DNA from 2 places in the Cobetia sp. 4B genome. Region 1 is predicted to be linked to the other one. Evidence: predicted binding sites of a transcription regulator. Region 1 holds the regulator's gene; the other holds the start of a gene.
The links. The regulator LexA, encoded in region 1, represses DNA repair genes until DNA is damaged. The targets are predictions, from matches to a motif close to TACTGTNTANNTANACAGTA.

Region 1 (7,981 bases):
GCTTGCCGCCGACCTTGACGGTGGTGTGGATCTCGTTGCCCTTGAGCTCATTGACCTCAAGTACCACACGGCCATCGTCGAGCAGCAGCACGTCGCCCGCGACCACGTCATCGGCCAGTTCCTGGTAGTCACAGCCGACACGCTCGACGGTACCTTCATCACGGCCCAGGCCGATATCGAGGATGAACGGCTGGCCTTCGCTCAGCTTGACGGCGGTATCCTTGAAGCGCGCGATGCGGATCTTCGGACCCTGCAGGTCGCCCAGTACGGCGACGCTGCGGCCCTGTGCGGCGGCAGCCTGACGTACGGCCTCGGCGCGCATGCGGTGATCTTCGGGGCTACCGTGGGAGAAGTTGAGGCGTACCACATCGACTCCGGCACGAATCATCGCGTCGAGCACACCCGGCTTGTCACTGGCAGGGCCGAGAGTGGCGACAATCTTGGTGCGGCGGATCGGGCCGTTGAACGCGTGCGGCATGAAAGCATACTCCTTGAACACTGGCGTGATGGACTGGCTGAAAACGCAAACCAGGTTGTTGTCATTTTACTACATTGAAGGCTGAAAGGGAGCCTGTCGAGTATCGTCGGCTGTCGTTGTTCATTCTCGTGATCACGATCGGGACTGCAAGGGGTGACGTGAAGTATGCCGAGCGATTGTTGCGAATACGTTGTCGCGGGTACGCGGACGTCTGCTGGGGCGTGAGGGTATGCCGCGCTACGCCATGCGGGCGCGGCCCGTCATTTCGACGCCTGACGGCCAGGCGTCGCATGTTCTCTGCGGCAACGTCGTGGTGACCGCCCCGTCACGCCAATGTCCGCCGGCTGGCTTTCACTGACAGCCATTCCAGTGCTACCTATATAGTGGCAATACCCTGCTGAGCGAAATTTCCGCTCATCGGCCCAGCGCAGACCGTGCACCGGCCCCGTGTATCGGGCCCGTTGACCGCTGCCATGCGCTGATGACCTATGCTCAAACCCGGCTCGGATGCCGGATTGCCACGACCACATGCCTGACGGCTGTCGATGTCATTCGGCGCAAGCCGCATGCTGACATGGCGGGTGGCAGGGCATGTCTCGAGGCTGGCGCAGAGGCGACCTGTCGAGCCGCCCTGTCGAGGCGTCAGTCTCAACATTGCTGGTCAGCGCTGAAATGCTGGGGTAGGGTAGGCGCATTTTTCGGCTGGGACAAAACCCAGCGCGACGAGTCATTCGCCGGCGCAATCAGCGCCGGCCAGGAGATGCGAGCAACCATGGGCAAGTCACTGGTGATCGTCGAGTCGCCCGCCAAGGCCAAGACCATCAACAAGTATCTCGGCAACGACTTCGTGGTGAAGTCGAGTGTCGGGCACATCCGCGACCTGCCGACCAGCGGTAGCGGCAAGCAGGCCACCGACCCCAAGGAACGTGCCCGTCAGGCGGCGGAGACTCGCAAGATGTCGCCCGAGGTCAAGGCGGCTCACAAGGCGCAGAAGGCCAAGACCCAGTTGATCCGCCGCATGGGGGTCGACCCGGAGAATGGCTGGGAGGCGCATTACGAGATCCTGCCCGGCAAGGAAAAGGTCGTTTCCGAGCTGACGCGTCTGGCCGAGAAAGCCGACACCATCTATCTCGCGACGGATCTGGACCGCGAAGGTGAGGCGATCGCCTGGCACCTGCGCGAGACCATCGGTGGCGACGATTCGCGTTACAAGCGCGTAGTGTTCAACGAGATCACCAAGAAGGCGATCACGGCGGCCTTCGATGAGCCGGGCGAGCTGAAGATGGACCGCGTGCATGCCCAGCAGGCACGCCGCTATCTGGATCGCGTCGTCGGCTTCATGGTCTCGCCGCTGCTGTGGGCCAAGGTCGCTCGTGGCCTGTCCGCCGGGCGTGTGCAGTCGGTTGCCGTGCGTCTGATCGTCGAGCGTGAGCGCGAGATCCGCGCCTTCATCCCCGAAGAGTTCTGGGATGTCCACGCTGAGCTGGCCGCCGCCAGTGGTGAAGCGATCCGTTTCGAGCTGGCGCGTCAGGATGGCAAGGCCTTCCGTCCGACCAGCGAGAAGGAGACGATGGACCGCATCGCGGCGCTGCGCACGGCCAAGCTCGCGATCACCAATCGTGAAGACAAGCCGACGCGCTCCAAGCCGAACGCGCCGTTCATCACCTCGACCCTGCAGCAGGCGGCCAGTGGTCGTCTCGGCTTCTCGGTCAAGAAGACCATGATGATGGCCCAGCGTCTCTACGAGGCGGGTTACATCACCTACATGCGTACCGACTCGACCAATCTGTCGGCGGACGCGGTCGCCACGGCGCGCGACTTCATCAGCGAAGAATACGGCAGCAACTACCTGCCGGAAGCGGCCAACGTCTACTCCAGCAAGGAAGGCGCCCAGGAAGCGCACGAAGCGATTCGTCCTTCCGAAGTGTCGCGCCGCGCCACCGATCTCGCCGGCATGGAGCGTGACGCCGAGCGTCTGTATGAGCTGATCTGGCGTCAGTTCGTCGCCTGTCAGATGCTGCCGGCCGAATACCTGTCCTCCACGCTGACCATCGAAGTGGATGGCTACGAGCTGCGCGCCAAGGGCCGTGTGCTCAAGTTCGACGGCTACACGCGTGTCATGAAGCCGATGGGCAAGAAGGAAGAGGACCAGTCGCTTCCGGACCTCGCCATCGGCGAGAAGCTGGACCTGGTCGAGCTGCAGCCGCTGCAGCACTTCACCAAGCCCACGGCGCGTTACACCGAGGCCAGCCTGGTCAAGGAGCTGGAGAAGCGCGGTATCGGTCGTCCGTCCACCTATGCCGCCATCATCTCCACCATCCAGGACCGTGGCTACGTGGCGCTGGAAAACCGTCGCTTCTATGCCGAGAAGCTGGGCGACATCGTTACCGATCGCCTCAGCGAGTCCTTCAAGGACCTGATGGACTTCGGCTTCACGGCGCGCATGGAAGACTATCTCGATGAGGTGGCCAATGGCGGGCGCAACTGGCGCGAGCTGCTGGACACCTTCTACGCCGAGTTCAAGGCCGAGCTGGACCACGCCCAGTCCGAAGAGGGCATGCGTCCCAACCAGCCGGTGCCGACGGACATCGCCTGCCCGACCTGTGGCCGTGAGATGCAGATTCGTACCGCCTCTACCGGGGTCTTCCTGGGCTGTTCCGGCTACAACCTGCCACCCAAGGAGCGCTGCAAGACCACCATCGATCTGCTGCCGGGCGATGAAGCCGTGGCGGCCGATGCCGGTGAAGATGCCGAGACGGATGCGCTGCGCGCCAAGCGTCGCTGCCCGATCTGCGCCACCGCGATGGACAGCTACCTGATCGATGAGCAGCGCAAGCTGCACGTCTGCGGCAATAGCCCGGACTGTGTCGGCCACGAGGTCGAGGAAGGTCAGTTCCGCATCAAGGGCTACGATGGCCCGGTGATCGAGTGCGACAAGTGCGGCTCCGACATGCAGCTCAAGACCGGGCGTTTCGGCAAGTACTTCGGCTGCACCAACGAGAATTGCAAGAACACCCGCAAGCTGCTCAAGTCCGGTGAAGTGGCGCCGCCGAAGATGGACCCGATTCCGATGCCGGAACTTGCCTGCGTCAAGGTCGAGGACCACTACGTGCTGCGCGATGGCGCCAGTGGCCTGTTCCTGGCGGCCAGTCAGTTCCCCAAGAATCGCGAGACGCGTCCGCCGCTGGTCAAGGAGCTCAAGGCGCATGCCGACGAGCTGCCGGAGAAGTATCACTTCATTCTCGAGGCCCCGGATCAGGACCCGGACGGACGTCCGGCGCAGATTCGCTTCTCGCGCAAGGTCAAGGCTCAGTACGTCATGACCGATGAGGAAGGCAAGGCGACCGGTTGGAAGGCGACCTACGACAACGGCCGCTGGGTCGTCGAGGACAAGCGCAAGGGAGCCAAGAGCTGATGAGCCAGCGTGCCCGTACCAATCAGCTGCTGTATCAGGCCGAGTTGCTGCTGGCCCAGTCAGCAGCCTCTGGCGACGATGAGCATGCCGTGGCGCGTCGCATGGCCGGTGAAGAGGGCGCGCTCGCCCTGCTGGAGCTGGCGCTGGCGTCATTGCTGGAAGAATGTGCCGTGACGGCGCGCTGGCCGCAGGGTAGCTGGCGCGAGCGCCTGGCGTCGCCGCCGACGCCCATCGCCGAGGTCGAGCAGCTGCGCAGCCTGCTGGAGCGCCCCGACAGCTGGTTGTCTGAGCTGGTCGCGGATGTGACCCGCCTGCATGAAGAGGGCGGCGTCGCTCGCCGCGAGGAATCGCGTTCGCGTGGTGATGGTCTGATCATCGCGGCAGCCTCGCGCGCCTCGCTGGCCGAGCGTCTCAGCGCCGCCATCACGGCATTCAAGGCGCTGCTGCCGCAGCTGCGCGAGTCGAGTGTCGAGTGGTAGGTCAAGGCGTTGATCTGGTGCTGCACGCTGGTGATGACTGGCGCATGGCAATCGGGTGACGTTTCGCCTTCACGGGTGCTAGACTGATCGCATTGTGGCAAGCCCTGCATTCTCCGGTACGACCATGGCTCTGGCTGTGGTCGTACTTTTTTCTGCGTCGCTGATGGCAACGCGGTGCCGGGCTTGCCAGCCGTCGCGCTGACGATTACAACGACGCCGGTATCTCGCGAGATGCCGTGCAGGAGGAATGACGTGTCCGATCCCGCCGTACTTGAAATTGTGCAAATGGAAGATGGTGAAGTGATTCTGCGCGCCGCGGAAAGCGAAGGTGAGCCGCTGCTCAGCATTCGCATTTCGGACGAGGCCGCCGATCTGCTGCGTGACAATCGTTTCGAGGTCGCGCGTGAGATGATCGACCACGCCATCACCCGGACTCGCCTCTGGGATGGCGAAGAAGACGAGGACGAGCAGTCAGAAGGCATCGTGCACTGATTCATCGCTCGCGCTTCGCGCACAAAAAAACCCGCCTCGAGGCGGGTTTTTTTGTGCAATGCGTGCGGCTTTTCTGTTGCTCAGAGCTCTGCGAGAAAGGTGCTGCTGGGCATAGCTCGTTGCTCAAAGCGCTGCTGGTCAAAGCCTCAGTGCAGGCCGCCATCGCGGATGACGCCCACCCCGAGACCTTCGATCTCCAGGCTGTCCGTGCGCAGGTCGACCTTGATCGGCGAGAAGTCCTCGTTCTCGGCTTCCAGCCACACGTAGTGCCCGTCACGGCGGAAGCGCTTGACGGTGACCTCATCCCCCAGACGTGCCACCACGATCTGGCCGTCACGCACGCTGGTGGTGCGGTGCACGGCCAACAGGTCGCCTTCCAGAATCCCCACGTCCTTCATCGACACGCCGCGCACACGCAGCAGGTAGTCGGCAGCCGGCGAGAAGTAGTCGCTCGGTAGCGGACAATGACGGTCGATATGCTCGCTGGCAAGAATCGGGCTGCCGGCGGCCACTTCCCCGATCACCGGCAGGCCATCGTTGGCGCTGTCGTCGACGTCAGCCAGCGACGGCACGCGAATGCCGCGTGAGGTGCCCGGCACCATCTCGATGGCGCCCTTGCGCTTGAGGGCACGCAGATGCTCCTCGGCGGCATTCGGCGAGCGGAAGCCCAGCGCCTGGGCGATTTCGGCCCGCGTCGGCGGGTAGCCAGAGGACTTGATGGTCTTGATGATGAAGTCGAAGACATCCTGCTGGCGCGGAGTAAGCGGCTGGGTCATGGCATTGCCTTTGGCCTGGGCGGCATCTTGAGCTGACGGCACGGGGTGTGCATCCATACAACTGTCATTGTATCCAGTCATGGCGGTCATGCAAGGCATCGTGGCTTGCGTGGTGGCCTCAAAGGGCAGGTAGTCGCCGGGATATCGCTGTCTGGCGACTTTTCCTGCCGATATCCGAGGCATTCTTTCTTGAAGGGAATGTCTGGAGGTGAATGCCTAGAGATGAATGCCTGGAGATGAATGCCTGGAGATGAATGCCTGGAGATGAATGCCTGGAGATGAATGCCTGGAGATGAACCCGGCCTGGCTCTGGCGGGGTGGTCAGTCACCGAGCATGACGAGCCCTTGAATCGGCTCGGTCAGCGTTGAGGGAATATCAGGCTTGGCTAAACCTCTGGCGTTTGAAACGCGAGAGAATTGTCAGTCATGGCATGGCGCGCTAGAATCAAGGTGTTTCAAACGAATGTTCGCCGATGGCGGTGCTCACGGGTGCCATGATCGAACGCGCCTTGCGGTGAACCTGCACCACCTCATGAGAGAGTCGCCGCGCGGGGCTTGCGCCGTGACCTACGACTCCAGTCCTTTTCTACCTGACAAGGGTTCCGCCCATGGCCCAGACCGATACCGTTACCCGCATCCTCGATACTGCCGAGGTGCTGTTCGCCGAGCGCGGCTTCGCCGAGACCTCACTGCGCAACATCACCAGCAAGGCCAAGGTCAATCTGGCGGCGGTGAACTACCACTTCGGCTCCAAGAAATCGCTGATCCAGGCGGTCTTCGCGCGCTATCTCGACCCTTTCAGTGAGCGTTTCCACGCGGCACTCGACAGCGTCGAGCAGCAATACGCCGGGCGTCAGGTGCCGCTGGAGGTCCTGCTGGAGGTGATGGCGCGTACCGTGCTGGAGGTGCCGGCCGAGCGCAACAGCCTGCGTACCTTCATGCGCCTGCTCGGGCTGGCCTATACCCAGGGGCAGGGCCACATGCGACGCTATATCCGCGAGCATTACGGCACGGTCTTCAGCCGCTTCGCCGAGCTTCTGAAGCTGGCGACGCCTAATCTGCCGGACAACGAGCGCTTCTGGCGTCTGCACTTCATGCTCGGCAGCGTGATCTTCACCTTCTCGGGCCTGGATGCGCTGCGCGATATCGAGGAGGCCGAGTACGGCCATCACACCACGGTGCGCGAGCTGATCCAGCACATGCGTCCGGTGGTGGTCGCGGCAATGGCAGCGCCGCTGCCGGCCTCGCTCGGGGATGGTGAGGCGGTCACCCAGGCGGCCAGCTGATGGCCTGCTGGGTAGCGGTGGACCTCTCGCGCCAGAGCCTTGAGATACGTAGTGACGCGCCGAGTGGCAGTCGTGATACGCCGCCCCCCGCGGCTGACCCTGACGCGCTGGTGCACGCCTGCGCGATCTCCAGCGGCCTCAACGGTATCGGCGAGCTCGACGGCAGCGGTTGCACGCCAACCGGCTGGCATGTGATTCGTGCCGCCATCGGGGCGGGCAATCCGTGTGGCGCCGTCTATCGCGGCCGGCGCTTCACGGGCGAGGTGTTCACGCCCGAGCTTGCCTTAGAGCATCCTGAGCGTGACTGGATCCTGACGCGCATTCTGTGGCTCAGCGGCCGCGAGCCCGGCGTCAATCGTGGTCGCAATGCCCGCGGCGAGCGGGTCGATAGCCTGCGTCGCTACATCTATTTTCATGGCACGCCCAGCACGGAGCCCATGGGGGTAGTGGCGTCCCACGGCTGCATTCGCTTGCGTGATGACGACCTGCTGCGACTCTTTGCCGAGGCTGTGCCCGGCACTCCGGTGCTGCTGCATGCCTGAAGGCGTTGGTATCCGAGTCTGATACCCTCCATGAGCTGTCACAGGAATCTGCGTGACAGCCCCTTGCCGGGGCGCAGCTGGCCGCGACTGTTCGATGGGGGTTCAGTCGGCTAGAATTGCGCCTTTCCTCGCGCTGGCAGCCTGATTCATCACGTTTCTTCCAGGCTGCCGAGCCCCGTACAAGACATGAAGTCCTGGCGGTCGTGATTCCTCTCTTCACGGGACATCACTGCCGCAGGCCATGGACAGGAAGGATGACATGACACAGCCACTGGGCTCCGTAATGGTCGATGTTGCGGGGCTGACCCTCGCCCGCGACGAACGTGAACTGCTGGCACGCCCTGCCGTCGGGGGCGTCATCCTGTTTGCGCGCAACTGCGCCTCTCCCGAGCAGGTGCTGGAGCTGAGCCGCGAGATTCGCAGCGTCAATCCCCACCTGCTGATCGCCATCGATCAGGAAGGCGGGCGCGTCCAGCGTCTGCGCGAGGGCGTGACACGCCTGCCATCGATGCG
Region 2 (7,981 bases), 2.0 Mb from region 1:
TGGAAGATCCGGGCACACCGACCTGGGTGGCCAATGTCACGCCCAGCGGTGGCCTGCAGCTGACACCGAAGGTCTCCATCGAGCGCCCGACGGATCGCGCCATCGAACTGTGGACCCTGACCGACCCGCAAGAAGGGCCGCGCTCACTGGGGCTGGTCGACCCGATTGCCGGCATCGAACTCAGCGCCGAGCAGATCGGCAGCATGAGCCCGGGCCAGCTGCTGGAGATGACACTGGAGCCAGAAGGCGGTTCGCCGACCGGCAAACCGACGGGCAAGATTCTCGCCATCGGTCGCCTGGTGGACCTCAATCAGCGTGATAGCTGATAGCCCTCGAGGTAGCCCTCAGGTATGACGGCTGCCGATAGTGGCGCTTTCTGACGCCGTAATCTCACAGCGAGTCTCACGGGAAAGCGCCCTATCGGTCTGCTCAAGGCCTTCTCAAAAGAGGGAGTCCGTCGTCTAGCGTCAGTCAAACGCCAGACATGAAAAAGCCCCGCAATCGCGGGGCTTTTTCATGTCTGGCAGCGTCAGCTAGCTAGCTGGCATGCCAGTGCTCAGCTTTCAGTGCGCTCGAGCCAGGATTCGACGGTTTCAGCACCGTGCTCTTCCTTCCACTCTTTCAGCTGCTTGTGGTTGCCACCACGCGTCTCGATGACTTCACCGGTGTGCGGGTTCTTGTAGACCTTCAGCTTGCGCTTGCGACGCACGCCACCGGTCTTGCTTTCCGGTGCAGCAGCAGCCGGCGCCTGGGACGCTTTCGGGTCCAGCAGGGTGATGACGTCACGAGTGGACTTGCCGTACTCGCCCATCAGCGCGTCCAGCTTGTCCTTGAATTCGAGTTCGTTCTTCAGACGGTCATCATTGCGCAGGCTTTCCAGCTGCTCTTGAAGTTTCTTGAGCTCTTGCTCTTTCTGCATGAAATCAGTCAACAGGGACATGAGTATCTCCAGGATGTCGGGACAGACAGTTGAGTCACGAAAACACGATGCTGAAAGAGGCTCGGCGATATTCATCTGCCGTACATGTTTAACAGCGCGTTTTCATAAAGACTTGTGCAGGACACTCGGGACAGTTAAGCGCCCACACCAGATCAAGGGCGATTATAGACCGAGTCAACTGCGAGGTGAAGTCTTAAATAACATGTTTCCAAAGTATGCAATCTTTCCGATCAATGCAATAGCCAGCAAAAAAACAGTACTCACTGCCCAGGCACTTCATTATCCCCTGTCACAACTGAAGACAGGTCTGCCAAAAGCGTCTCTGCAACAACACGAAGAAGTCTTTACCACGACCTGATATCAGGCTTGAGGGCCCGCCATCACTGGACCTCCAATATTCACGGGATATGCACAATTCATGACAACAACCCACAACGGAGTATTATGCAACCACTTTCCCGTTGGCGTGGCGGCGTCAGATTGCAGACTTTCGATGTAGAGCTGTCATTGCCTGCGCACCTCGAAAAGCATGCACCTGAACGAACAACAGAAGTCCATACTAAAGCAGGTGGCGAACTAATAGTGGTGCAAAATGCAACACTTTCTCCAGAAAGCGTCACTTCAAAAACACCGTCAACCTGATAGAATGGTCAAAGTTGACAAAGATTGAGCCGTCATCACGCCATTCCACTCTCCCGCCACTCGCAGAGACACTCCATGCCATTTTCCCAGATGCCGACCCGCGATACGGACTCACTTTCTCTCTGGCACCCTTATACCCAGATGCAGGACATGCCAGCGCCACTGGAGGTGGTCGGTGGCACGGGAGCCCGCATGACACTGGCGGGAGGTGAGACACTGCTGGATGCGACATGTTCCTGGTGGTGCATGATCCATGGCTACGGACACCCGCGCCTCGTCGCGGCCATTCAGCAGCAAGCGGCAGAACTCTGCCATGTGATGCTGGGCGGCATCCGCCATCGACCGGCCAAGGAGCTTGCCGATGCGCTGGTGCGCGTCACCCCCGAGGGCCTGAATCATGTCTTCTTCTCGGATAGCGGCTCGGTGGGCATGGAAGTCGCCATGAAGATGGCAGTGCAATATCAGCAACAGCGCAAAGACCGCGATGGCACGCGCGGACGAACGCGCATGCTGTCATTGATGAAGGCCTATCACGGCGATACGGCGGGCTGCATGGCAGTGTGTGACCCCGAGGAAGGCATGCATTCCTTGTTCGCCGATTTCCTGCCCAGACATCATTTCGCACCGGCGCCGACTGCCGGTTTCAGCGCCAGTCGTGACGAGGTAGCAGACGATATCAGCGCATTGCGCGCCTGCCTGGAAACACACCAGCATGAGATAGCGGCATTGTTGATGGAGCCTCTCTTGCAGGCGGCAGGTGGCCTCAACATGTACTCGCCCTACTATCTCGAGGCGGCGCGCGAGTTATGTGATGAGTTCGGAATCGTATTGATCTTCGATGAAGTCGCGACCGGTTTCGGTCGGACCGGCAAGATGTTTGCCTGTGAACACGCCAATGTCTCTCCTGACATCATGGTGCTCTCCAAGGGACTGACGGGGGGATATCTGGGACATGCCGCCACCCTGGCCCAGAGTCATATCTTCCATGCATTTGATGGCGAGGATGCCAATAGCGCCTTCATGCACGGCCCGACCTTCATGGGCAATCCGCTGGCCTGTCGGGTAGCACTGGAAAGTCTCGCGGTATTCGAGGAAGAGAATTATCTGGGCAAGATTGCCGAGCTCAATCAATTGTTGCGCGATACCCTGCTGAATTTCTCCCACCCCGCCATTCGCGATATACGCGTATTGGGTGCCACGGCGGTGATAGAAGTGCACGATGCCAGCAGTCTGGCAGGCGCTCAGGCCCATGCCCGTGAACTGGGTGTCTGGTTACGCCCCTTCGGTCGCTGGCTCTATACCATGCCGGCCTATATCACCTCGCCGCAGGACTTGCGCCAGATCACCCATGCGATGACCAGCTACTTCGAGACCCTGGAACACTGATGCACTGATTGCACTGATACACAACACGACTGCCCCTGGCGATGTTCATCAAAGGCGATTGCCATCAGCGACAAGCACCATCAGGGGCAGTCACTCTCGAGCGCCACCAGTCTCGAAAGCCATCACCATCAGAGGCATTCACCCCCACAGACGGGCTTCGAGTGCCTGATAATCCTCTGGCGAGAGCTGACCACCCTTGACCAGCTTCTTGAGGAAATGACGATAACGACGCGCGACCTTGCGCCGCGCCAGCCAGGCGACACTGGTCGCCAGCGGAATGAAGTCAGGATTCGAGATACCGTCGATCAGCCACAATCTGGGCGGCTGGTCGTCGCTGAACTGGACCACGATATTGCGATCATTGAGGTCAGACGGTATCAACCAGCGTTTCTCGAGATAGCGATAGAGATTGGCCAGCTCGCTCACCAGCACCTCGGCGCTCAGGCGCTCGGGGGTCTCGAGATGCACCTCGCGCAGTCGGCGTGACGTGGAGCCGTCACTGTCGAGAATCAGATCGAAGACCAGCCCGAGCCCCTCGGCGGTGGCGACACTGCCGTGGTAGGCAGGCACATAGGACCAGTCGCGCATGCCACGTCTGACCAGGCCTTCGAAATAGCGTTGCTCGCGTTCATTCTGGCGGCTGCCCTTGTCAGGGTAACGCGGGACCTTGATGCAGCGATGGGGGTCGTTCGGGTCCTGATAGACACGCCGATCATTTCCCATGCCGATGACGCGGGCATTTTCCAGCTCCAGCATGCGCACTCCTGTTGAATAACGCCTGCGACTGCAGCCGCCGGGCAGCGTGGCATTCTACAAAAAGCCGTCATGGCACGCCAACTTGTGGCATTTGGCAGCGCCCACGTTCATCGGCCATTCAGCTTGCGTCGCCCTTCTGGTAAGATAATGCGCCGTTTTTGACGGCATTCAGGAGGAAGCCGCAGGAACACTGCGACAGCAAGGCATTCGTCACGAATGTACACGTCATGCGAGGCATTGCCCCGGGATCGGGTGGCCACGCACCCACAGTTCGCCCGCTCTGTCCGCAACACTCCCAAAGCTGGCACAACCCCACATAGAGGTACTCGCATGAATGCGGTAATTCTGGCCGTCCTGGTCATGGTCGGCCTGTCGTTGGCTCGCGTCTCGGTCGTCTTCGCGCTGGTCGCCGGCGCCCTGGTCGGCGGTCTGTTCAGCGGTCTGTCACTGACCGACACGCTCGGCGCCTTCAATGACGGTGTCGGCGGCGGCGCCAAGGTCGCGCTGGCCTACGCCACTCTCGGTGCCTTCGCCGTCGCCCTGTCTCGCTCCGGTTTGCCGGACCTGCTCGCCGCACGCCTGATCGGCCTGCTCAATGGCGAAAGCACGCCGCGCCGCCAGACAGCCATCAAGTACGGCCTGCTGGGCAGCGTGACTCTGGTCGCGATTTCCTCCCAGAACCTGATTCCGGTCCACATCGCCTTCATCCCGATCCTGATTCCGCCGCTGCTAGTCGCCATGAACCGCCTGCGCCTGGATCGTCGTGCCGTGGCCTGTGCACTGACCTTCGGCCTGACCGCGCCCTACATGCTGCTGCCGGTCGGTTTCGGCTCCATCTTCCTCAACGACATCCTGCTGGCCAACATCAATGAGGCCGGTCAGTCGCTCGGTCTCGACGTGACCCGCGGCATGGTGCCGATGGCGATGGCGATTCCGGTCGGCGGCATGTTCCTCGGCCTGCTGACGGCGCTGTTCGTCTCCTACCGCAAGCCGCGTGACTACGCGACCCGCGAGATCAAGTCCAGCAACGTACCGCACCACACGCCCATGCACACGCCGTCCAAGAGCGGCCTGATCATGGCAGGTATCGCCATCATCGCCGCCCTCGGCATTCAGCTGTATTCCGGTTCGATGATTCTCGGCGGCCTGGTCGGCTTCGCCATCCTCTCGCTGGGTGGTCTGTTCAAGTGGAACGAAGCGGATGACCTCTTCACGTCCGGCATGCGCATGATGGCGCTGATCGGCTTCATCATGATCTCGGCGGCAGGTTTCGCTTCCGTGATGAAGGCCACCGGCGACATCCAGACCCTGGTTGACGCCTCCTTCCACATCATCGGTGACAACAAGCCGCTGGCCGCGCTGGTCATGCTGATGGTCGGCCTGTTCATCACCCTCGGCATCGGCTCCAGCTTCTCGACCATTCCGATCATTGCCGCCATCTACGTGCCGCTGGCGCTGCAATTCGGCTTCTCGCCACTGGCCACCGTCGCGCTGATCGGCACCGCCGCCGCGCTGGGGGATGCCGGCTCACCGGCCTCTGACTCGACCCTCGGCCCGACTGCCGGCCTGAATGTCGATCAGCAGCACGACCACATCTGGGACAGCGTGGTGCCGACCTTCATCCACTACAACATCCCGCTGATCGTGTTCGGCTGGGTGGCCGCGATGACGCTGTAATCCGCTGAGCGACAGTCTCGCGCCTAAGCGAGATGCCAGACATGACAACGCCCGACAGAGAGGACCTTCCTCACTGTCGGGCGTTGTCGTTGCTGGGCCGGCTCAGGCGCAATGAATGGGCACAACTACTGGACAGCCATCCAGTCTTTTAGCATGATGCGCGCATGCGCAAGATCCTCCACGCCGACTGCGATTGCTTCTATGCCGCCGTCGAGATGCTCCGCCATCCCGAGTGGCGCGAGGTGCCCATCGCCATCGGTGGCCGCACCGAGCAACGCGGTGTCATCGCCACCTGCAACTATCCCGCGCGTGCCTTCGGCGTACGCTCGGCGATGTCGACTGCCCGCGCGCTGCGCCTGTGCCCACAGCTGATTCTGGTGCCACCGGACTTCGAGCGCTACCGCGCCGTTTCCGCCGAGATCCAGTCACTCTTCCATGAGCTGACGCCCCTGGTGGAGCCCCTCTCGCTGGATGAAGCCTATCTGGATGTCAGCGCCGTGACTGACTTTCAGGGCAGCGCCACCTGGATGGCGCGCTGGTTGAAGGAAGAGGCGCTCAAGCGCACCGGCATCACGCTTTCCCTTGGCGTGGCCGCCAACAAGTTTCTGGCCAAGATCGCCAGTGACTGGGAAAAGCCCGACGGCCTGACGGTGATCACGCCCGAGACCAGCGACGCCTTCATCCGCCAGCTGCCCGTCGGCAAGCTGCACGGAGTCGGCCCCGCGACGCTGGCGCGTCTGACGCGCCTGGGCATCACCACCTGCGAGGACATGCGCACCACGCCGTTGACGACACTGGCCGAGCACTTCGGCAAGTTCGGCACCCGCCTGCACGAACTGGCGCACGGCATCGATGAGCGACCGGTGCGTGTCGAGCGCGAGCGCAAGTCGATCAGTGTCGAGCACACCTTCGATCACGACCTGCCTGATCTGCCGGCCTGTCTCGAGCGCCTGCCCGCCCTGCTCGAACGCCTGACCAGCCGCCATGCCCGTCATGACCAGCCGGTGCTGGCCAAGCAGTTCGTCAAGATCCGTTTCAGCAACTTCGAGAGCACCACGCTGGAAAGCCTGCTCCCCGCCTCGACCACCACGCTGCCGAGCGCCAACAGCTTCGCCCTGCTGATGGAGCAAGCCTGGCAACGCGGCCATCGCCCTGTCCGTCTGCTGGGCGTCGGCGTACGCCTCAAGGCCCGCGAGGACGCCCAGCAGCTGGGGTTGTTCTAGCTCGCGCCAGGCGCCCACCCCATCCCGCAAACAACAAAGCCGGCACCTGAAACAGGTACCGGCTTCTTCGTCACGACCTCAGGTCGGTGACAGACTCATGCGTTGAGCAAGCGAGGCTCAGGCAAAGACGATGGTCTTGTTGCCGTGGATCAGCACGCGATCCTGCAGGTGCCAGCGCAGGCCGCGCGCCAGCACTTTCTGCTCGACATCACGACCGATGCGCACCAGTTCCTCGGCGGTATGGCAGTGAGTGACGCGATGGATGTCCTGCTCGATGATCGGGCCGGCATCCAGCTCTTCGGTCACGTAATGACAGGTCGCCCCGATCAGCTTGACCCCACGCCCGAAGGCCTGGTGATACGGCTTGGCGCCCACGAAGGAAGGCAGGAAGCTGTGGTGGATGTTGATCAGGCGACCGGCATAGCGCTCACACAGACTCGGCGGAATGATCTGCATGTAGCGCGCCAGCACGATGCAATCGGCCCGGGATTCTTCCACCAGACGCTCGACTTCGGCAAAAGCCGGCGCCTTGTCATTCTTGTCGACCGGCACGTGATGGAACGGAATGCCGTGCCATTCCACCAGCGAACGCATGTCATCGTGGTTGGAGATGACGCAGGGAATCTCGCAATCCAGATCACCGGACTGCCAGCGATGCAGCAGGTCCACCAGGCAATGGGAGTCCTTGGAGACCATCAGCACGACACGCTTCTTGGCAGCGGTGTCATGCACGCGCCACTGCATGCCGAACTCTTCACCGATCGGGGCGAAGCGCTTGCCGAGCTCAGCGGCGCTCAGACCGATGGTTTCGGGGTTGATCTCATAGCGCATGAAGAAACGACCGGCACCAAGATCAGAATGCTGATTGGCTTCGGTGATCCACCCGCCCTGCTCGGCGATGAAAGTGGAAACTCGGGCAACAATTCCGACCTGATCAGGGCAGGACACCACCAGGCGATAGGCGTGAGACATCGTAAGTTCAACCATTGTGATAGCGGGAATGATGTTCAGCCGGCGAAGCGCCGGCCTGCGCGAGGAATCATGACACCGCCCGTAAGCAGCCCCTCGGCAAAGGTGGGCTATTGTAGCTGATCACGCGGCCTGAAACAGTGCTGCACCCCGATTCTGTCCATATGGTCAATACGACATTGCGATCAGCGGCCATCACGCCGGCCCACCTCAAGGCGTCACGCGGACGGCCGGGGCGCTCTCGAATCGACTCGACCGGACAACAGCGCCATTTGTGGCGCTTCGCGGGATTCCCGTATAGTTGAGCCACATTTTATAGATGGCATGACATCCATGTTGAAACCCCGCGTTCAAGTCCGTCAGAGACAACGTCCGCCGCTGCACCTGC

Region 2: the regulator LexA is predicted to act here: its motif matches at 5,528-5,547, upstream of dinB (DNA polymerase IV).

What each region holds. Positions count from the first base shown of each region.
Region 1 covers NZ_CP059843.1:993,631-1,001,611, forward strand. The annotation lists gene pyk (pyruvate kinase) at 1-478, opposite strand, end outside; gene topA (type I DNA topoisomerase) at 1,251-3,893, shown strand; gene H2O77_RS04235 (DUF6586 family protein) at 3,893-4,372, shown strand; gene H2O77_RS04240 (hypothetical protein) at 4,625-4,864, shown strand; gene lexA (transcriptional repressor LexA) at 5,011-5,640, opposite strand; gene H2O77_RS04250 (TetR/AcrR family transcriptional regulator) at 6,249-6,926, shown strand; gene H2O77_RS04255 (L,D-transpeptidase) at 6,926-7,468, shown strand; gene nagZ (beta-N-acetylhexosaminidase) at 7,728-7,981, shown strand, end outside.
Region 2 covers NZ_CP059843.1:2,955,942-2,963,922, forward strand. The annotation lists gene H2O77_RS12160 (anti-sigma factor) at 1-326, shown strand, start outside; gene H2O77_RS12165 (histone-like nucleoid-structuring protein, MvaT/MvaU family) at 557-940, opposite strand; gene H2O77_RS12170 (hypothetical protein) at 1,385-1,582, shown strand; gene bioA (adenosylmethionine--8-amino-7-oxononanoate transaminase) at 1,658-2,968, shown strand; gene H2O77_RS12180 (YrbL family protein) at 3,107-3,724, opposite strand; gene H2O77_RS12185 (Na+/H+ antiporter family protein) at 4,055-5,401, shown strand; gene dinB (DNA polymerase IV) at 5,566-6,624, shown strand; gene purU (formyltetrahydrofolate deformylase) at 6,742-7,596, opposite strand.